Linked DNA regions of Archangium violaceum. The protein of the gene in region 1 binds, or shares a complex with, the protein of each later gene. Links are inferred from orthologs where the notes say so. Each region holds a gene or a part of one and is shown in the gene's direction. Other genes may lie near its edges. The genes, in order: uvrA and mfd.

The links.
Region 2: the proteins of uvrA (region 1) and mfd are in contact, whole or in part, in a crystal structure (PDB 4DFC), measured with the Escherichia coli proteins. The link is inferred for Archangium violaceum from one-to-one orthologs.

Annotation. Positions count from the first base shown.
Region 1 is NZ_CP069396.1:8,836,780-8,847,414, forward strand. The notes cover bases 2,320-5,711. They hold uvrA (excinuclease ABC subunit UvrA), read left to right. Parts: upstream 2,320-2,637; coding sequence 2,638-5,511; downstream 5,512-5,711. Other genes in these bases: JRI60_RS35180 (DMT family transporter), read right to left, coding at 2,320-2,461; JRI60_RS54705 (putative metal-binding motif-containing protein), read left to right, coding at 5,606-5,711. Outside these bases: JRI60_RS35175 (choice-of-anchor D domain-containing protein), read right to left, coding at 1-1,298; more of JRI60_RS35180, read right to left, coding at 1,565-2,319; more of JRI60_RS54705, read left to right, coding at 5,712-7,747; JRI60_RS35195 (hypothetical protein), read left to right, coding at 8,219-9,586; JRI60_RS35200 (hypothetical protein), read left to right, coding at 9,576-10,250; JRI60_RS35205 (hypothetical protein), read left to right, coding at 10,260-10,635. UniProt on the Escherichia coli protein: The UvrABC repair system catalyzes the recognition and processing of DNA lesions. UvrA is an ATPase and a DNA-binding protein. A damage recognition complex composed of 2 UvrA and 2 UvrB subunits scans DNA for abnormalities.
Region 2 is NZ_CP069396.1:11,109,608-11,120,933, forward strand. Bases 5,404-9,486 are described here. They hold mfd (transcription-repair coupling factor), read left to right. Parts: upstream 5,404-5,707; coding sequence 5,708-9,286; downstream 9,287-9,486. Other genes in these bases: JRI60_RS44220 (c-type cytochrome), read left to right, coding at 5,404-5,588; JRI60_RS44230 (hypothetical protein), read left to right, coding at 9,331-9,486. Outside these bases: JRI60_RS44200 (glycosyltransferase family 39 protein), read left to right, coding at 1-1,320; JRI60_RS44205 (acyltransferase family protein), read right to left, coding at 1,346-2,503; JRI60_RS44210 (MBOAT family O-acyltransferase), read left to right, coding at 2,699-4,123; JRI60_RS44215 (hypothetical protein), read left to right, coding at 4,164-5,141; more of JRI60_RS44220, read left to right, coding at 5,262-5,403; more of JRI60_RS44230, read left to right, coding at 9,487-9,489; JRI60_RS44235 (hypothetical protein), read left to right, coding at 9,543-10,346; JRI60_RS44240 (OmpA/MotB family protein), read right to left, coding at 10,370-11,215; JRI60_RS44245 (diguanylate cyclase), read right to left, coding at 11,296-11,326. UniProt on the Escherichia coli protein: Couples transcription and DNA repair by recognizing RNA polymerase (RNAP) stalled at DNA lesions. Mediates ATP-dependent release of RNAP and its truncated transcript from the DNA, and recruitment of nucleotide excision repair machinery to the damaged site.

The DNA of each region.
Region 1 (10,635 bases):
CCGACGCCCGCGCGCGGCATGAAGGTGATGGGCACGGTGGCCGTCTGCCCCATGGGAATGGGCAGGCTGGTGGAGGCCTGATTCAGCATGAAGTAGCCGCCCTTCTTCGTGGTGAGCTTCAGGTCGCTCAGCAGCACGTCGTTGCGGCAGCGGTTGATGATCTGTACGTCCCGGGTGGCGCTCATGCCCTCGGCCACCACGCCGAAGTCGAGCGGATCCGGCTGCAGCACCACGCACGAGGCGCCCCCCTCGCCCGCGAGCGCCACCTTGGGGCCCGGCTTCGAGGTGCCCATGGGCCGCACGTCCAGCTCCAGGCGCGCCTCGCGCATGGTGCCACTGACCGTTGGCGAGAAGCCCACCTTCACCTCCACCACCGCGCCCGGAACGAGCACGTTGCCCGAGACGGTGGGCGCGCTCACCACCCGGAAGGCCCCGCTCACGTTGTCCAGCAGGTTCACCCCGCCCCAGGACATGGGTTCGGTGCCCAGGTTGCGGATGGTGATGCGCTCCTCGGCGACGGCGCCCAGCGCCACGCGGCCGAAGTCCACCCGCAGGGGCGTCACCTCCAACTTCGAGGCGATGCCAGCCCCCGCCAGCGTCACCACGACGGGCTCGCACGTGGGACACACGCCCACGCGCGCCAGGCCCTGCGCCGGGCCCAGCCGCTCCGGCCGGAAGGACAGCTGCAACGCGCGCTGCTCACCCGGCTTGAGCGTGAAGGACGCGCCCGCGTCACTGGACCCGAACTCGTCCGCGTCCGCGCCGTCGAGCACCAGGTTCACCGGGCTCTCCACCCGGGTGGGGTTGCGCACCACCAGCTCGCGCACCACCACGTTGCCCAGCTCCACGTTGCCGAAGTCGATCTGCGCCGCCTTCACCTCCACCCACGCCTTCACGCCCTGGCCGGCCACGCCCAGCTGCGCCACGCCGTCCTTGCCCGCGTTGCCGGCGTCCGTGAGCACCTCCAGCACGCCCTGCACCGAGCCCTCCACGTCCGGCGTGAAGCGCACCTCCAGCTCACGCTCACCCCCCGCCTTCAGCTCGAAGGAATCAAAGGGCAGCACCTCCACATTGGGCAGGCTCGCGGTGGCTCCGTGCACCGTGAAGGCCGCGCGGCCCTGGTTCACCAGCCGCACCTTCATCGTCTTGGAGACACCCACCGCCGACAGGCCGAATTCGATCTTCTCGGGCGAGGCCACCAGCCCCGACTGTGCGCGATGCGACGAGGGCCTATCGCACCCCACCCCCATCAGGGCCCACAGGCACGCCGCCATGCACACCCAGCGCAATCCAACCATCGAAGCCTCCCCGGATCAGCGCACACACAAGCCGCGCGATCTCCAGCCACACCTGGGGTGAGGGCCTCTGCAACCTCGGGGCCTGGGGAAGCACGTGCCCCACTGACGCGACAAGTCGCGGGACTACAGGGAAAACTATTGGACCCAACGTGGAAACGAGCTGCCCTGCCGTCGGTCCTCCCTGAAAACTTTTCCTGAGTGCCCAGCGGATGACGGGAAAAAACCGGAACACTCAGGGACAGGAAGGGGAAACACGAACTCCACGCTCAGGGTGAAGGTCGGGAAGCTGGGAGTAATAGGCGAGGAGCCAGGCCCGTTCCCCACAGCACGCCACTCATGCACACCAATGCACCCACCATGGCGAGCGGCTGGAGGGGCTCGCCCAGCAGCAGCGCGCCGAGCAGCCAGGAGAAGGCCGGGGTGAGCTGGGTGGTGATGCCACCGCCCGCCGCCGTCACGTAGCCCATGGCGTAGGTGAAGATCATCTGAGCGGCCACGGAGGACAGGCCCACGCCAAGCAGCGGCCCCAGCATGTCCCAGCTCAGGGGACGCCAGTCCTGTAGGGCGAAGGGCAGGCCGAACAGCAGCCCGAAGAAACAGAAGGAGAGGAAGATGGAGGCGGCGTCGGTATCACCGCGCAGGGCCCGCAGGGCGATGACGGCCGCGCCACTGAGGACGGCGGACAGCGCCCCGGCCAGGGCCCCGGTGCCGAGCGTGAGGCCCACCCCGTCCTGCACCGTGCTCCAGATGACGAGCCCCGCGCCCACCGTGGTGGCCACCAGCCCGGTGGCCAGGTACCCGTTCACCCGCTCGCCCAGGATGAAGATGCCGAGGATGGCGGCGCAGAGGGGCCAGCAGGAGTTGAGCAGCGAGGCGGGCCCCACGGCGATCCGGTCGATGGCCATGAAATAGAAGTAGACGGAGCCGCCACCGAAGAGGCCTCGCAGGGCCCACAGCCCGGGCCGGCCCATGCGCGGCCGTTGCCCGGTGAGCGGGAAGTAAAGCGCGAGGAAGACGAGCCCGATGGCGAAGCGCGCGCACACCACCTGTCCCACCGAGAGACGGCCCGCCACGGAGCGCGCGAAGAAGGCCATGAAGGCGAAGAGCAGGCTGGAGACGACGAGCAGGGGCGAGCCGCGGAAGCGCTCGGGGATGGGGGGCATGGCGGCGGCACCCTAACCCGGAAGCGTCCGGGTCCCCAGCCCTGCTCCGCCCGCCCGGTGCCCGGCCGGCCAGCAGGGGAATGGGCCTTGAAAATCCATCCGTTCAGGACCATTCAAGCCCCGCCCCCGCTTTCCCCCTACCTGAGCGCCCTTTCAGTGGTGTAGACCCCGCCCCCATGTCCGAGCCCGACGTCATCTCCATCCGCGGAGCCAAGGAGCACAACCTCAAGAACATCTCCCTGGAGATTCCGAAGAAGAAGCTGGTGGTGTTCACCGGCGTCTCCGGCTCCGGGAAGAGTTCGCTGGCGTTCGACACCCTCTATGCCGAGGGTCAACGCCGCTACGTGGAGAGCCTCTCCGCCTATGCCCGGCAGTTCCTCGGGCAGATGGAGAAGCCCAAGTACGACACCATCCGCGGCCTGTCGCCCACCATCTCCATCGAGCAGAAGGCGGCCAGCAACAACCCGCGCTCCACGGTGGGCACCGTCACCGAGGTGCACGACTACCTGCGCGTGCTCTTCGCCTCGGTGGGAGTGCAGCACTGCCCCAACTGCGGCAAGCGCGTGGGCAAGCAGAGCGCCCAGCAGATCGTCGACACGCTGATGGAGTCGCCTGCGGGCACCAAGGTGATGGTGATGGCGCCCGTGGTCACCAACCGCAAGGGCGAGCACAAGGACATCCTCACCGAGGCGCTCAAGCGCGGCTTCACCCGCGCCCGGGTGGACGGCAAGGTGAAGGGGCTCGAGGAGCGCATCGAGCTGGACAAGAAGTCCAAGCACGACATCGCGCTCGTCATCGACCGGCTGGTGCTCAAGCCCGAAATCCGCACGCGCCTGACGGACGCGGTGGAGACGGCGCTGCGCGAGGGCAAGGGCATGCTCATCCTCGCGGATGAGACGGGCAACCCGGCGAGCGACCGCATCATGAGCGAGCTCAACGCCTGCCACGCGTGCGGCCTGTCCTTCGGCGAGCTGTCGCCCTCCTCGTTCTCCTTCAACAACCCGCTGGGCATGTGCTCGGACTGCAACGGCCTGGGCACCAAGGCGGAGATGGATCCGGACCGGATCGTCCCGGACCCCTCGCGCAGCCTGCGCGAGGGCGCGGTGGAGCCGTGGGCCAGCGGCATGAACAAGGGCGAGGGCTGGACGGCGGACTTCGTGGAGAGCCTGGCCGGGGCCTTCGACATCGATCTGGACACGCCCTTCGCGAAGCTGCCGGCGAAGGCGAAGAAGATCATCATGTACGGCGCCGAGGGCAAGCGCTTCACCGTCCAGTGGGGCGATGGCGGCCGCTACGAGATGGAGTGGGAGGGCCTCGTCAACAAGCTGATGCGCGGCTTCAAGACGACCACGTCCGAGGCGATGCGCACCTACTACCAGAAGTTCTTCAGCGACAAGCCGTGCCCCACGTGCGACGGCGCGCGCCTGAAGCCGGAGAGCCGGGCGGTGAAGGTGCACGGGCGCTCCATCGTGGAGCTGAGCCGGCAGACCATCGGCGACGCGCTGCGCTGGCTCAAGGACATGCAGCTCACGGAGACGGAGCGGAAGATCGCCACCGAGCTGCTCAAGGAGATCCGCAGCCGCCTGGGCTTCCTGGAGGACGTGGGCCTGGCGTACCTGACGTTGGACCGGACGGCGTCCACGCTGTCCGGCGGCGAGAGCCAGCGCATCCGCCTGGCGTCGCAGATGGGCAGCGAGCTGACGGGCGTCATCTACATCCTCGACGAGCCGTCCATCGGCCTGCACCAGCGAGACAACGGCAAGCTGCTGGCCACGCTGAAGCGGCTGCGCGACCTGGGCAACTCCGTCGTCGTGGTGGAGCACGACGAGGAGACGATGGAGGAGGCGGACTGGCTCGTCGACTTCGGGCCGGGCGCGGGTGAGCTGGGCGGCCAGGTGGTGGCCGAGGGCACCCCCGCCCAGGTGATGGCGAACGAGAAGAGCTCCACCGGCGCGTACCTCTCCGGCCGCAAGGAGATCGAAATCCCCGAGCAGCGGCGCGCTCCTGGCAAGACGAAGGTGCGCATCGAGGGCGCGAAGGAGAACAACCTCAAGGACGTGACGGTGGACATCCCGTTGGGGCTGTTCGTGGCCGTCACCGGCGTGTCCGGGGCGGGCAAGTCCACGCTCATCAATGAGATCCTCTACCCCGCCGCCGCGCGCGCCCTGTACGAGAGCCGCGAGGTGCCGGGCAGGCACAAGGCGATTACGGGGCTGGAGAACCTGGACAAGGTCATCGACATCGACCAGCGGCCAATCGGCCGGACACCCCGGAGCAACCCGGCCACGTACACGAAGCTGTTCGACTCCATCCGCGACGTGTTCGCGATGACGCCGGAGGCGCGGGCGTTCGGGTACACGCCGGGCCGCTTCTCCTTCAACATCAAGGGCGGACGCTGCGAGGCGTGCGAGGGCGATGGCGTGAAGCTGGTGGAGATGCACTTCCTGGCGGACGTGTACGTGCCGTGCGAGGTGTGCCACGGCAAGCGCTTCAACGACGCCACGCTGCGGGTGCTCTACAAGGGGAAGAACATCGCCGAGGTGCTCGAGATGAGCGTGCGCGAGGCGATGCAACACTTCAGCGCGCACAAGGACATCATGCGCGTGCTGCAGACGCTGGAGGACGTGGGGCTGGGCTACATCCGGCTGGGGCAGAGCTCCCCTACCCTGTCCGGCGGCGAGGCCCAGCGCATCAAGCTGGCGCGCGAGCTGGCGCGCGTGGCCACGGGCCGCACCCTCTACATCCTCGACGAGCCCACCACGGGTCTGCACTTCGAGGACATCCGCAAGCTTTTGCACGTGCTCAACCGGCTGGTGGAGGCAGGCAACACGGTGCTGGTCATCGAGCACAACCTGGACGTCATCAAGAGCGCGGACTGGGTGATTGATTTGGGCCCCGAGGGTGGCGCGGGCGGTGGTCAGCTGCTGGCCACGGGCACGCCGGAGCAGGTGGCCGAGGTGAAGGAGAGCCACACCGGGCGCTACCTCAAGCACGTGCTGACGAAGTCCCGGAAGCACCGCGTGGGCCGCAGGCCCGGCACGGCAGCCTGAGCCGCCCAAGGGTGTAGGACCCGCTTCCTTCGGGCCGCCAGCCGACGCACCTCCCCCTCTAACGACGCGTGCCCGAGCCCGATAAGCTCGCGGCATGCGTCGACTCTGGATGTTGGGACTGCTCTTGTCGTTCGTCGCGTGCCGCGAGAAGGCCCCTCCCGAAGGGGCCGTGCGGGTCACGGTGAAGTACGGCTCCTACCGGCCCGTGTGTCTGCGGGTGGTGGCCAATGACTCTCAGGGGGAGGTGGGCCGGGTGGATATCCCTCAGAGCAGGTTCCAGAATCCGGAGGCGAGGCAGATCCTCGTCGCGGTGTTCCGAAAGGCCGACTCAGGACGGGAGCTGACACTGGAGGTGTCCTCCTTCGCTGAGGCCTCGGAAGAGGCGTGCTCCGGCTCGCTGGTGGAGCAGCTTTCCTCGCAGCCCATCCCGGTGCCCCTGGGGGATTACGCCTCGTTCGAGGCGACCCTGCGGGCGAAGGACGATGATGGGGACACCTTCATCGCCCGGGAAGAGGGAGTGAAGGGAACGGACTGCGACGACGGGAGCGGCGAGGTGTTCCCGGGGGCCGCCGAGCGCTGCAGTGTCTCGGTGGACTACGACTGCGACGGTGCCTCGGGCTGCCAGGACTCCAAGTGCCAGCAGAAGGCGTGCGACGATGGCAACGCCTGCACCACGGGCGACCGATGCGAGGGCTCGGGAGTGTCGGCGCAGTGCAAGGGCCAGGCGGTGCAGTGCGAGAAATCCGCTTCGGGCTGCGTCACGGCCTCCACGTGCTCCCAGGAGACGGGCCGGTGCGTCGAGACCCGCAAGGCGTGCAACGCGCCGCCGACGGCGTGCTACGAGAGCGCGGGCGCGTGCAATGACGCCACGGGCGAATGCGAATATGCCGTCAAGGCGGCCTCCGTAAGCTGCGATGACAGCCAGGCCTGCACCACGGGGGATGTGTGTAACGGCGCGGGGGTTTGTCAGGGCACCCAGACCCCGTGCACCGCCTCCAGCATCTGTTTCCGGGTGACCGGAGGCTGTACGGCGCTCGGCAATTGCACCGAGGAGCCGGACCCCGGCAAGGTGAACACCACGTGCATGCTCGCGAGTGGAACCGAGAATGGGGTGTGTCGTGCCTCCGATGGCAGGTGCAGCCGCTTCCCCTACGCTCCGAGCAACTTCGATCCGGATGCCATTCCCACGGCGAGCATTCTTCCCCTGGCCACGACGTGTAACATCACCTTCAACTCGACGACGCTGAGTTGGAACCCCACGAACTGCGTCAGCAATCCGCCCACTCCCATCGAGTTGCCCCAGGGCAACGGGATGGTGTTGTTCGCCTTGTCGACCCTGAATCTGAACGGGGAACTCCGGCTGGTGGGCAACCGCCCCGTCATCCTGGCCGTCTACGGAGATGCCACGCTGAACAGCAACATCCTCGCCCATGCGGAAGGCACGGCACCTGGCGCGGGCGGCAGCCTGGCGCTGGCCTGCGAGGACCGACGTGGCAGGGGGGGAGTGTTCAGCGCGACCTGGGTGGGAGGTGGTGGCGGAGGCGCTGGAGGTGGCACCACGGGGGGTAATGGAGCGACCGGAACGGGTACGGGTTCAACGCCCGGTGATGGCGGGAACGCGGGGGGAGATGTCTTCGTCCCACTCGTCGGAGGTTGTTCGGGAGGGAGTGGGGGCGGCGATCTGGGAGGCGCGGGAGGCGCGGGAGGAGGCGCCGTGCAACTCTCCGTGGCGCGTACCCTCACGGTGAATCAACAGATCTCCGCCAGCGCGGGCGGAGGGAGTGGAGGGCGGTTCAGCACCACCAACGGCGGTCAGGTCGGAGGGGGCGGTGGAGGCGGAAGCGGAGGGCAGGTGTTGCTCGAGGCCCACCAGTTGGAGCTCGGCTCATCAAGCCGGCTGACCGCGAATGGAGGGGGTGGTGGGGAAGGCAGTGGCTATTCCGCCATCAGCCAGGCCAATGGCGACGTGGGGGATGATGGTTCCCGGACCTCGGCGAACCAGGCCGCGGGTGGGACCGGGGACTCCCTGGCAGGTGGAGAGGGCGGCAACGGAGGCGCTCTCAACAAGTCACCCGGTGCTGGCACCGCGGGCAGTGACGTGGGCGTCGGTGCCAAGGGAAGTGGCGGAGGAGGCGGAGGCGCCGTGGGCCACATCCGGCTGAGGTCCGTGAGGCCCTGCACCATCAATGGCTCCAGCGTCATCAGCCCGGCGACCAACGCGCAGTGCCCGCTGTAGCCAATCCCAGGGAGCGTTCTAAGGAGCGGCCATCCACAGCCAATTGTACACAAGAAACTCTTGATTCCAAACGCATCTCAGGTGCCGGACGCGGCCGTCCAGCGGTCAACCGCTCGAATGGCTACACGCGATCAACCCTTGACTCCCTGACCGAACGGTCAAATGAAATTTTTCCAGGTGGGCAAAGGGAGGATTCAGGAGACACGGAAATCCAGGTAAAAGCCCTTGCATCCACCCGGCCCTGACTGCGAATATGAAACGCCGAGCCATGGGCATGAAATGCAATGCCTGGGCACGGCCGGGCCGGCGGCGAATGACGGATGGCTGGTCTTCGTGACGGAATCTTCACGCGACTTTCTCACTTTCTGCGTCGCTGAAGTTTCATCCCATTCAAGGACGATTGTCTGACGAGGAGTTCTCGTGTTTCGACGACTCATTGTAGGGGTCGCCGTTTGCCTATCGGGGGTGGCGATGGCCAAACCACCCTCGGGCACGGCGTTCTGCTCCACCTATCCCTCGGCGCCCGTGTGTACGGGTCAACAGCCGGCCTGCACGTACTGTCACGTCGCGCCGCCGCAGCGCAACGCCTTCGGCGCCAGTCTGGAGCCCCACCTGGCACCCGGCGCGTCGCGCCCCCTGTCCGACAGTGACTTCGCGGCCGCGCTCCCCTGGGCGCTCAAGGCCGTCGAGGCGGAGGATGCCGACGGTGACGGCGTGTCCAACCTCGTGGAGATCCAGCGCGGCACCCTGCCGGCCGATCCCACCAGCGTGCCCGTGGACACCGGCCGCTGCCAGGCGGGGGAGAATCCCCAGTACGACGTGTGCCGTTACGACGCGCGCTTCGCGTACAAGCGCCTGCTGCTCGACTTCTGCGGCGTGCCGCCCACCTACGCGCAACTCAAGGAGTTCAGCGCGTTGAGCGCCGACGACCAGCGCGCCCGGATGGATGCCGAGCTGGACCGGTGCACCACCTCCGAGTTCTGGCGCGGCAAGAACGGGCAGCTGTGGAAGCTGGCGCACCCGAAGATCCGCCCGGTGGGCTCGCTCAAGGCCGGTGAGGACGCCGGGACCATCCCCCTCGCCGACTACTATGACGACTACGCGCTCTACGCCTACGCGCAACTGGACGATCACGACGCGCGCGAGGTGATGACCGCGAAGTACTTCGTGAGTCGGGAAACCAATCCCACCCGCTACTCGGTGGTGCCGACGCGGCCGACGCAGTCCGTCGACGAGCTGCACCGCGCGGGCAACATCACCAGCAGGTGGAGCCTCATCTACTTCGTGATGTTCACCGCGCTGCCGCGCAACGCCGCGTCGCAGGCCTACCGGGCGTACCTGGGTCTCGACATCGCCAAGCAGGAGGGCCTCTTCAGCGTCCCCGGCGAGCCCCGCGACTACGACGCCAAGGGAGTGGACGCGCCCGCCTGCGCGGCCTGCCACGCCACGCTCGATCCGCTGAGCTACCCCTTCCGCAACTACGAGGGTCTCTCCTTCCCCCGCAACCCCGAGGTTCCCTGGGCGAGCTACGTGCCCGGCCGCATCGAGAAGCGCTTCGGCAACGCCTCGCCGATCATCACCCAGATGCCGGAGTCCGGCTACCTCTTCGGCCAGCCGGTGGACAACCTCGTCGAGTGGGCGGAGGTCGGGGCCAACAGCGATGCCTTCGCCATCGCCGCCGTCACCGACTACTGGAAGCTGCTCGTGGGCCATCCCCCCACCGCCGAGGAGCACGCCGAGTTCGTCACCACCTGGAAGCGCTTCAAGGGCACGCACCAGTACCGCGTGCAGCGCATGCTTCACGACCTGATCCGCACGGAGGCCTACGGTGCGCCCTGATTTCCTTCGCGTGTTGTTGCTGTCCTCCGCCTGTGTCCTCTCCGCGTGCCCGTCCCCCTCTCCCTCGGGAGAACAGGATGCCGGCACACCGCCCGCCGATGCCGGTACGGGTTCCTCCGGTGAGGTGGCGCCTTCCTCGCGCAACAACCTGCGCTTCAAGAATCCGGAGCAGCTGACGGCCCACTTCTCCGCGGCGCTGTCCCTGCCACCGGAGCAGGTGTGCAACGAGCTGGGCCAGTACCCCTGCACCACGTACGTGCACAACGTGGCCCTGGGCGGCGTCGAGCCCTATGGCATTGGTCTCTACGAGCCCATCTCGGTCACGGGTGTGACGACCCCCATCGCCATCGACCGCCTGGCGCTGGCGGCCTGTGTCCGGCGCGTCTCGCTCGACGTCACCAGCCCCGGGGAGGCGGTGCTCTTCAAGGGCATCGAGCTCGACGGCCAGGGGCGTCTGGCGAGCCGGGACGGCGCGCCGGTCCGCGACGCCATCACCTCGCTCTACCAGCGCGCCCTGTTGCGAGACCCCACGGAGACCGAGGTGGGTACCCTGTCGCAACTGGCCACACAGATCGAATCCAAGGGCAGCCAGACGCCGGGCCGCGACTGGATGGTCGCGTCCTGCTTCGCCGTCCTCTCTTCCGCCGAATCCGTCTTCTTCTAAGGGAACGTCATGTCACTGCGTAACAATGGACGGCTCTCGCGCCGGGAAATCCTGAAGGCCTTGTCGATGTGCGCGGCGGGCTCCGCGACCCTGGGGCCCCTGCTGACGGGGTGCCGAGACGGGCTCAATACCCCGGCGGCACTCGAACAACTCGGGGGCGTGCGCCAGGCGCGCCTGGATGGCAAGCCCCGCTTCCTCATCGTGGTGGGCGCCGTGGGAGGCGCCTCCATCATCGACAGCATGCTGGCGGTGCGGGCCTCGGAGGCGGGCGCCAACGCCGCGAAGCTCAACACCTTCGCCGACGAGCAGGTGCAGAACGTGGAGGGCTCCCCGTTCCGCGCCGTGAAGGTGAGTAGCTCCCAGATGGGCAACATCCCCGTGCCGG
Region 2 (11,326 bases), 2.3 Mb from region 1 along the record:
GTGCAAGTCTGGGCGGCGGTCTTCGCCGCCACCGTGCCCATGGGCATCCTCCAGGCCTCGAGCACCAAGAACGAGCACGTCCACGCCTTCTGGCTGCTGTGCTTCGTCCACGGCTTCCTGCGGCTGCGAGAGCGGGTGAGTCGGGGCCTCGTGCTCGCCACGGGCGCGAGCCTGGGCCTGGCCATCCTCACGAAGATGACGGCGTACTTCTATGCCTTCCCCTTCGTGCTCTGGTTCGCCGTGGACATGCTGCGCTCGCGCGAGTCCTTCCGGCGGCTGCTCGCGCCCGCGCTGACCATCTCGGTCCTGACGCTCGCGCCGAGCAGCGGGCACTACCTGCGCAACCAACACCTCTATGGCCGGCCCACGGGCCCCGCGGGCGAGGTCAACGTCTACAAAGAGGGCGACTCGTACGTCTATTACAACGAGGTGCTGTCGCCCTCGGCGCTCGTGTCCAACACACTGAGGAACGCGGCGCTGCACCTGGGCACGCCGGTGGGGCGCTTCAACATCCACTTCACCGAGCGGCTCGTGCGCGGGGTGCACCGGCTCATCGGGTTCGACGTGAACGACCCGCGCACCACCTGGGTCACCACCTCGTTCGCCGCCGGGCTCGCGGGGGCCTTCCGCAATGAGAACTACGCGGGCAACCCCCTGCACTTCGTCCTCTTCGTGGCCACGGCCTGCGTGTTGCTCTGGCGGTGGCGCCAGACGCCGGGCGAGCAGCGGGCCTACCTCGCCTCGCTCGGGGGAGGCTTCCTCATCTTCTGCCTGGCGCTGAAGTGGCAGCCCTGGAACAGCCGGCTCCACCTGCCGCTCTTCATCCTGAGTGCCCCGCTGGTGGCCGTGGGGCTCGCCGCGCATGGGAAGCGGCGTTGGGCCGACGCCGTGATGCTCGGGCTGCTGCTGGCCTCGTTCGTCTGGGCCCTCGGCAACGAGACCCGGCCGCTCGTGGGCCACGGCTCCATCCTCACGCGGAGCCGGGAGGAGCAGTACTTCAGCGACACCGGCACCCGGGACGCCTACGAGGGAGCGGCCCGGTACATCCGGGAGCACGGGCGCACTCGCGTCGGCCTCGTCTTCGGAGGCGACGCCAACAGCCAGCGCGAGTACCCCCTCTGGGCACTGCTCGCCGGCTCGCCCTCCCCCATCCGGGTGGAGAACGTGGACGTGCGCAACGTCTCCCGCCAGCTCGCCGATCCGAGCTTCTCGCCGGACGCCATCGTCTGCTTCCAGTGTGGCGAGGCCCAGGTGGCGCGCTACCGCAGCAGCGCGCGCGAGGTCCACGCGTTCGGCTCGGCCTGGGTCTTCGAGCCCTGAGCCCTCCCGGAGCGCCGCCGAGCGCTCACCGTGTGGTGGGCTCGGCGGAGGGAGCCCGCCGCTCACCCGCCGAGAACAGGCGCTTGCCCAGGCCCACCAGCGGCTTCTCCAGCACGTAGTAGCTGAGGGCCGCGCAGGCGAAGGCGGCCACGAGGTTCAGCGGCAGTTCCTGGAATGGGCCGAAGGGCAGCGGGCGCTTCATCACCGCGCCCACCAGGAAGAGTTGCTGCCACAGGTAGAGGCTGTACGAGAGCCGCCCCACCCAGGCGAGGGCCGGGGATTCCAACACCCTGCCGAGCAGCCCCGTGGGATGGAGCACGGTGCCCACGAGGAAGAAGGGGAGGAGCAGCGCCCACCACATGGTGTTGAACGGCAGCAGCGAGCCCTCCAGGCAGATGGCGGCCAGCACCACCAGGGCGGCCCAGGTCCACCGCGAGGCGAACAGCTTCCGAAGCCACTGCTCGCGAGACCCGTGGAAGAGCAGCAGCGCCGCGAACGCGCCCCAGAGCAGACCATCGATGCGGATGTCCGTGCGCACGGACATGTCCATCTGGGTGAGCCAGGCCGCGGTGGGGTGGAAGCGGATTTCAATCCAACGCCAGAAGGCCACGCCCCCACCCAGCAGGGCGGTGAGCCAGAGCGCGCGTCGTGAGCCAGCGAGCACCAACAAGCCGGGCCAGAGCAGGTAGAAGTGCTCCTCGATGGCCAGCGTCCAGAAGTGCCCCGTGTACCAGGTGCCGACCCGCGCGGGCGACAGGTAGTTCCGGTAGAAGAGGAACGAGCTGAGCAGGTCCTCGCGATGGATGGCCAGCAGCCCGGCGCCCGTCAGCGCCGTCACCGTCAGCAGGTAGGCCAGGCACGCCGGCAGGATGCGGAGGACGCGGCGCCCGTAGAAGTGCTGGAGGCGGATGCCGCCCGTCCGCTGCCGCTCCTGGAGCAGCCGATAGGTGATGAGGAAACCGCTCAGTCCGAAGAAGAGGGCCACGCCCTCGGCGCCGTACCGGGTGAGGTTGTGCCAGAAGCCTCCCGGCCCCTCACGCGCGAGCAGTGGCGCATCGGACGCGTGGCAGATCATCACCGCGAGGATGGCAATGGCCCGCCAGCCATCGAGCGTCGGCAGGTAGCTGGCCCGCTGCAGCTCCGTCACTTCCGGCTGCTTCTCCACCGTCTGAAGTGATGTCACCCGGCACCTTTCATCGGAGGAGGGATGCTTTCCAACGGCGCCCTATCTGTCAATGCAACGGTGCCCTATCTGTCAATGAACACCGCTGACATCCAGACTGTTGCCTGAGTGGCAGGCAGCTCCCCTCGCGGGCCCCCGAGCCCGCGCGCCTCCGGCCAAGCACCCGAAGATCGGCTGCCGCGGGCACTGGCACACATGGTCTTCAACTCCCTCTCGTTCCTGGCCTTCCTGGCCGTCTGCCTCGTGCTGCATCACCTGCCGCTCACGTGGCGGGTCCGGAAGCTCAACCTGCTGGTGGCCAGCAGCCTCTTCTACGCGGCCTGGAACCCGCTCTTCCTGCCGCTGCTCTGGTACGCCATCACCCTGGACTGGTTCCTCGCGCGCGCCCTCGCCTCGGCCCGGACGCCCGCCCGGCGCAAGGCCCTGCTCGGTGTGAGCCTCGCCAGCAACCTGGGGCTGCTCGCCTTCTTCAAGTACGGGCCGTTCCTCGCGGACAACACCAACGCCCTCTTCCTCGCGCTCGGCGTGCCGCTGCACGTGCCTCGGGTGGACGTCGTCCTGCCGGTGGCCATCTCCTTCTATACGTTCGAGTCGCTCGCCTACACGCTCGACGTCTACCGGGGACACGAGAAGCCCTGGGACTCGTTCCTCGACTTCGCCCTCTTCCTCACCTTCTTCCCGCACCTGGTGGCCGGTCCCATCGTCCGGCCCCGTGACTTCCTGCCCCAGTGCACCGAGCCGCGGCGCGCCACCCCGTCCCAGCTCCAGTGGGGCCTGCTGCTGCTGGTGCTGGGCGTGTTCGAGAAGGCGGTGCTCGCCGACGGGCTGCTCGCGCCGCTGGTGGACACCGTGTTCTCCCCGGGCGCGCGGCCCTCGGCCGGGGAAGCCTGGAGCGCGGCGCTCGCCTTCTCGGGGCAGATCTTCTGCGACTTCGCGGGCTACTCGCTGTGCGCCATCGGCGTGGCGCTGTGCTTCGGCTTCCACCTGCCGGACAACTTCCAGAGCCCCTACGCGGCGGTGGGCTTCAGCGACTTCTGGCGCCGGTGGCACATCTCCCTGTCGAGCTGGTTGCGCGACTACCTCTACATCCCGCTCGGCGGCAACCGGCACGGGCCCGCGCGCACGCACGTCAACCTGATGCTGACGATGCTGCTGGGCGGGCTGTGGCACGGCGCCTCGTGGACCTTCGTCGTCTGGGGCGGGCTGCACGGGCTGTTCCTCATCGCCGAGCGGATGCTGCGGCCCTTCCTGGAGAGGCCACGCTGGACGCGGGGACCCCTGGGGCGGCTCACGGGCGTGGCGGTGACGTTCCTGGGCGTCTGCTTCGCCTGGGTGTTCTTCCGCGCCCCGGACTTCGCCACCGCCTTCACCGTGGTGCGCGCCATGGTGGGCGCCTCGGGAGTCCACGCGGGAAGCCTGTTGAGCCAGTTCGACATGGGCCTGGCGGTGCTCACCGTCGGCGCGCTGCTGGCCGTGCAGTGGCGCTACCGCGACGTGCCCCTGCCGGAGGTGTTCACGTCCGTTCCCTGGTGGGCCTCGGCGAGCGCCATGACGGCGATGCTCGTGGCCCTCGTCACCGCCACCGGAGTCGACCGTGCGTTCATCTACTTCCAGTTCTAGCAACGCGCCCGAGTCCGGCGCGCTGGGGCGGGTGTGGTGGGTGGCGCTGCTCGCGGCGGGGGTCCTCCTGGCGGGCACCGAATGGGGTTGGCGCGTCCGTGGCTTCCAGCCGAGCGTGAAGGACACCCCGGAGCTGTGGTCCCTGGCGCGGGCCCGCGCGAGCGAGGGCGACGGTCGCGCCGTGGTGATGCTGGGCTCGTCGCGGTTCCAGGTGGGCCTGGTGCCCGAAGTGCTGTCCCAGTCGCTGGGCGAAGCACGGGTGGTACAGCTCTCCATCAGCGGCTCCAGCAGCCTGCCGGTGCTGGAGGACCTCGCGGCGGATGAGCACTTCCGAGGGCTGGTGCTGTGCGAGGTGAGCCCGACGCTCTTCTTCTCGGTGGAGCCCAACGAGGTGCGCGCGAGGCCCGCCTCGTACGTGGCGCGGCACGCGCACCGCACCTTCGTGGAGGACTGGGAGACGGCGCTGCGGTTGCCCTTCCAGGAGCACCTCGTGGTGCTGCTGTCGGCGGTGCAACCCAAGGGCGTGCTGCACCACCTGCTGGTGAACCGGACGCTGCCGCCGCCCCCCCTCAACCGCACCCGGGCCGACCGCCACCAGCCGTCCGACTTCGAGGGAGTGGACCTCGCGGCACTGCGACAGTCCTGGGAGCGGCGCTACCAGGACGCGCACGGGAGGACGCCGGAGCCCGCGGAGTTGGAGTCCCAGCTGGAGCGGGTGTCCGCCCAGGTGGAGCGCATCCGGTCGCGCGGTGGAGAGGTCGTCTTCGTGCGGATGGTCTCCTCGGGCGCGGTGCGGCGCATCGAGGACACGCGCTACCCGCGCGCGCTGTACTGGGAGCGGCTCCTCGAGCGCACGGGCAGCCAGGGTTTCTCCTTCGAGGACAGCCCCGCGCTGGCCCGCTTCGAGTGCCCGGATGGCTCGCACCTCGACTCCCGGTCGGCCCCCGGGTTCACCCACCTGCTCGGGCAGGAGCTGCTGCGCCGGGCACCTGGCAGGCTGGCCGCCCGCGATCCCTGACCGACCCGGACGCGGTGTGCGGGTGCGCGGCCCCGGGAGGTTTGCCTCTGGCCACCGGCCTCCCGGTCGGTCGACACTGAGCGCCTTCCCGATCTGCCTCCTCCGAGGAGACCCCCCACCATGAAGACCCGGATCGCCCTGCTGCTGTCCTTCTCCCTGGCCACCACCGCCTCCGCCGCCGACGAAGCCGCCGCCGAGCTGTGGACGCAGAAGTGCAAGTCCTGCCACGGACCGGATGGCCGGGCCCAGACCCAGATGGGCAAGAAGGAGTCCATCGTCGACCTGTCCCAGCCGGCCTGGCAGAAGGCCCAGAGCGACGACGACATCCGCGAGGTCATCTCCGAGGGCTCCTCCCGCAACAAGAAGATGAAGCCCTACAAGGAGAAGCTGACCCCCGAGCAGATCGACTCGCTCGTGAAATATGTCCGCACCTTCAAGAAGGGCTGAGTAGGTGGTTGTAGGCCCGGGGCCCCAGGTGCCTGTCGCCAACCGGGCCCCTCGCTCTCCCGTTGACCCCCACCCCTCCGGCTCCTAATTACCCTGGGGCGCTCCGAGGCGCCCCACGGATGGACACTCCTTTTACCCAGAAGCTCGATGTGGAAGCGCTCCGCGCGCCTCCGATGGCTGGGGACCCTTTCGCCCGAGTGCTGGAGTTGCTGCGCGCCGGGCAGCGTGTCCGCACGCAAGGGCTCCAGGGGGCCGCTCGAGGCCACGCGCTCGCCCAGCTGACGCGCACCCTGAAGGCGCCCCTCGTCTGCGTCACCACCGACGAGGAGTCCGCGGATGCCCTCGCGAATGACCTCGCCTTCTTCCTGGGCGGGCGGGGCACCCCGCGCGAGCCCCACGTCCTGCGCCTGCCGGCCGACGAGGTGCTCCCCTACGACGAGGTGTCCCCGGACGCGGACGTAGTCGCGGACCGGCTCGGCGCCCTCTTCCACCTCCACCAGGGCACGCGCTTTCCCGCGCTCGTGCTCTCGCTGCGCGGCCTGTTGCGCAAGGTGCTGCCTCCGAAGGTGATGGGCGAGCTGTCCGAGCGCCTCGTCGTGGGCCAGGACTTCGACCGGGACGAGCTTGCGCGCAAGCTCGCCAACATGGGCTACCAGTCCAGCCCGCTGGTCGAGGACCTGGGCACCTTCTCCGTGCGCGGTGGCCTGGTCGACGTCTTCAGCCCGCTCTACGAGAAACCCGTCCGCATCGAGTTCTTCGGCGACACCATCGAGTCCATCCGCGCGTTCGATCCGGAGACGCAGCGCACGGTGGACGCGCTCAAGGAGATCATCCTCCTGCCGGCGCGCGAGGTCATCTTCTCCGAGCAGACGCGCGTGAACGCCGAGGCCGCCGCCCGGAGCGTGGCCGACCGCATCAACCTGCCCACCACGAAGCTGCGCGAGCGCCTCGACGCCATCCGCGAGGGCATGCCCGGCTTCGGCCTGGAGGCCCTGCTGCCCGGCTTCTTCGAGGGGGGCCTGGGCACCGTCTTCGACTACCTGACGCGGTGGCACGCGGAGCCGCTCTTCTACCTGGACGATCCCCTGGGCCTCGAACGTGTCGCCGGGGAGCTGTGGAAGGAGGTGGAGCGCTCCGCCGAGGCGTCCGACGCGCGGCAGGATCTCGCCTATCCGCCGGGAGAGCACTTCCTCACCCATGAGCAGGCGGAGAAGCGGCTCGCGGCCTTCCGCGTGATGGAGGGAGGGGGCCTGTCGCTCACCCAGGGCGAGGCGCCGGTGCACTTCCCCTTCGGCACCACGCAGGACGTGCGCGAGGCCATCCTCGCCCACCACGGAGAGGAGGGCGCGCTCACGCCGCTCGTCGAGCGCCTCCAGCGCTGGCGCGACACCCGCATCGCCTGCGCGGTGGCGTGCGGCACGCTCAGCCAGGCGGACAAGCTCAAGCGCCTGCTGCTGGACCGCAACGTGATGGTCCGCGTCCACACCGAGCCGCTCGTGGATGCCTCGAAGCTCTACGAGCCCTCGGTGCATGCCCACCTCTTCACGGGCGAGGTGAGCCACGGCTTCGTGGATGGGGCCGGTGGCCTCGCGGTGCTCTCGGACGAGGAAATTTTCGGAGCGCGCTCCCGCCGGCGCGTGCGGCGCTCGAAGAGCCTGGATGCCTTCGCCTCGGGCTTCAAGGACCTGAAGGAAGGCGACATCATCGTCCACACCGACTTCGGCCTGGGCCGCTACGCGGGCCTGACGAAGATGCAGGTGAACGGGGTGCCCGGGGACTTCCTCGTCCTGGAATACGCGGGCCGGGACAAGATCTACCTCCCGGTGAGCCGCATGCGGCTCATCCAGAAGTTCACCGGTGGAGACCCCACCCAGGTGACGCTGGACAAGCTGGGGACGACGTCCTGGGAGAAGACGAAGAAGAAGGTCAAGGAGCAGCTGCTCAAGATGGCGGCGGACCTGCTCAACATCGCGGCGGCGCGCCGGGCGCACCCGGGCCACTCCTTCAGCGCGCCGGACCGGTACTTCGCCCAGTTCGAGGCGGACTTCGAGTTCGAGGAGACGCCGGACCAGGCGAAGGCCATCGAGGACGTGCTCAACGACATGCAGAAGTCCGAGCCGATGGACCGGCTCGTCTGCGGAGACGTGGGGTACGGCAAGACGGAGGTGGCGATGCGGGCCGCCTTCAAGGCGACGTTGGATCGCAAGCAGGTGGCGGTGCTGGTGCCCACCACGGTGCTGGCGCAGCAGCACTACCTGTCCTTCAAGAAGCGCTTCAAGGACTACCCGGTGGTGGTGGAGGTCATCTCCGGGATGAAGAAGCCGCCCGAGGTGCGGGAGATCCTCAAGCGCGCCAGGGACGGCAAGGTGGACATCCTCATCGGCACGCACAAGCTGCTGGGTGGGGACGTGGCCTTCAAGGACCTGGGGCTGCTGGTGGTGGACGAGGAGCAGCGCTTCGGGGTGAAGCACAAGGAGCAGATCAAGAAGCTGCGGGCGATGGTGGACGTGCTCACGCTGTCGGCGACGCCGATTCCGCGCACGCTGCACATGGCGATGTCGGGCGTGCGCGAGATGAGCATCATCGCGACGCCGCCGCAGGATCGGCGGGCCATCCGCACCTTCGTGATGAAGTTCGACGAGCAGACCGTCAAGGACGCCATCGAGCGCGAGGTGGCGCGCGGAGGCCAGGTCTTCTTCGTACACAACCGGGTGGAGTCGCTGCCCGCGATGGAGGACACGCTCAAGAAGCTGGTGCCGCACGTCTCCATCGGCGTGGCGCACGGGCAGATGGGTGAGGGCCAGCTCGAGAAGGCGATGCTGGAGTTCACCGAGCGGAAGTACCAGATGCTGCTGTGCACCAGCATCATCGAGAGCGGCATCGACATCTCGAGCGCCAACACGATGATCGTCAACCGGGCGGACACGTTCGGACTGGCGCAGCTCTACCAGTTGCGAGGGCGGGTGGGCCGCTCGAAGGAGCGCGCGTACGCGTACCTGCTGGTGCCGGCGCGGACGACGATCAGCAAGGACGCACAGCGCCGCCTGGAGGTGTTGCAGCGCTTCACGGAGTTGGGGGCGGGCTTCACGATCGCCAGCCACGACCTGGAGATCCGCGGCGCGGGCAACCTGCTGGGCGCCGAGCAGTCGGGCTCCATCTCGGCGATCGGCTTCGACCTGTACGCGCAGTTGCTGGAGGAGGCGGTGGCGGAGGTGCGGGGCGAACCGCCCCGGGTGCAGATCGAGCCGGAGATCACCATGCCCCTGGCCGCGCTCATCCCGGACGACTACGTGCCGGACGTGCACCAGCGGCTGGTGTTCTACAAGCGCTTCAGCCAGGCCAGCAATCCGGACGAGGTGCAGGACCTGCGGTCCGAGCTGGTGGATCGCTTCGGCGAGGCTCCGGACGAGGTGGACAACCTGTCGGAGCAGACGCTGCTGAAGATCGACATGAGGGATTTGCGGCTGCGCGCGTTGGAGGGAGGTCCGGGTCGGCTGGTGGTGACACTGGGCGCGGACGCGCTGCTGGACGGGATGCGGGTGGCGACGCTGGTGCAGAAGTCCAAGGGCGTCTACCGGCTCACGCCGGACATGAAGCTGGTGGTGAAGCTGGGTGCCGAGGTGCGGGACCAGGCACTCATCGCCGAGGCCAAGAAGGTGCTGCGCGACCTCGGCACCTGCGCTCTGCCGCAGGCGTGACGGGTTGCTTCACCTCGACGTCCACCGGGATGAGGTCCCATTCCATGGTGAAGACACGGGCGAAGAGCACCTGGAGGCTGGCGGGTTTTCTCCTGGTGCTCGTGGCGGCCCTTGGCTCCCAGGCGGAGCGGGCTGCGTATGAAGGGAGCGAACGCCCCAAAGGCTTCCAGGGCCAGGTCTACCTGCCCGTGGACTGCCGCTGAGCGGGCGGCCAGCGCTTGAGGCGCATCTGCCCGCTGTAGTAGGGCGAAAGGCCATGACCTCGGAACCCTCCCCGGTGCTCGAGTTTCCAGCGTGGCTCCATGGCACCACCGCCGCCATCCGCCGCAAGGCGAGAGCCGAGGGCCAACGGTGGGCGCGGGCTTACCTCAAGACCGGTGCCTTTCCCCTGCCCCGGCAGATGCGCCCGGTGCTGCCCGGCGAGGTGCTGGTGATGCACTCGGCGGGCGAATTCGACCTGGGCACCACACGTTGGTGGATAGACATGTTCATCGGCGTCTTCATGGGCTTGGACGAAGGTGCCCCGGAGGTGGAGGACCAGCGCATGAGGGACGCCTTCGAGTCCTTCTGCCTGCGCACTCCCTGGGGTGCCATCTACCAGGCCGCGGCTCCGTCCCCGCCGCGGAGTGCGGAGCGCATGGCGAAACGGCTCGCCTCGGTGCTCCGCTTCTGGGATGTGCTCCAGGGCCCTCGCTATGCGTACAGGATGCCCGGCACCCACCACTCCCTCGACGACCTCATGGCGTACATCTACCGCCCGACCCTGGAGGCATGGTGCCCCGGAGGCCCTGCCCCGGTCCGCGAACACCTGGCCCTGACGGTGGAGCGCATGGCTCGCGCGACCCGAGAGGATTGCCTGGAGGCCGTGTTCCGGGTCATTCCCGGCCTGGTGGAGGCGAACACGGACCTCCAACACCGCGAGCTGCTCAGCGACCCGGACTTCGTGCGCGAGCGCCTCTCCGCGCTTTCCCCGGAGAGGTTCGAGGATTTCTCCAGCGCCTACAGATACACGGTGAACGGGCAGTTGTACGCCTGGGACAGGGAGTTGGGGCGGCATTAGCCCGCTCGCCTTCTCCGCGCGCCTCAGCGCCCGCCCGTGCCCATCCCGGGCGCCAGGACAATCTCGATGCGCCGGTTGAGGCTGCGATGCTCCGGCGAGTCGTTCGCCGCGATGGGCTGGTACGGGCCATAACCCGCGGCGGAGAGCATCGTGGGGTCCACCCCCGCGTCCTGCAGCGACCGCACCACCGCCATCGCTCGCGCCAGGCTCAGCTCCCAGTTGCTCGGGAACGGGCCCTTGGCATCCGTCGGCACGTCATCCGTGTGGCCCTCTACCCGGATGATCTTCCCCTGCACCCCCTTGAGCGCCTCGGCGATCTTCGCCAGGGCCGCCTGCCCCTCCTTGCCCACCTTCGCCGACCCGGAGGCGAACAGAATCTTGTCCTTGAGGTTCACCGTCATCCGGCCCTTCAGCTCGGACAGCTCGATTTTGCCCTCGGAGATCTCCTGCTCCAGGCTCTTGGCCAGGCTCTCGTACTCGGCGCTCTTCTTCTCCAGCGCCTCCTTGGCCTCGGTCAGCTTGCGCTTGGAGCTGGCCAGCTCGTCGTTGAGCGCGGTGAGCTCGGCGTTCTTCTGCTCCAGCGCCCGGCGCTCCGCGGCCCCCGCCGTCAGCCTCGCCTCGGCGGTGGTGAGCCGCGTGGCCAGCGCCTCCTTGTCTCGCTCCAGCCCCGCCACCTGCTCCTCCAACCCCTTCACCTTCTCCTCCAACCCCCGCACCTTCTCGTCGGCCGCCGTCCGCGCGCCCTGCTCCGCCTTCAGCTGCTCCTCCAGCGTCTGGGCGTTCTGCATCGCCAGGTCGTACTTGCCCTGGGTGACGCAGCCCGTGCTCAGCGCGAGCGTGCACAGCGCGGTCATCAGTCCAGTCCTCATGTTGTGCTCTCCCGAAGATGGTTTGAGCACAAATGTACCGACTGGACGCGCGATGGCCAGCGGGAAGTACCCGCCTCCCGTCAGCGGTGCTGACCCGAGCGGCCGGCCTCG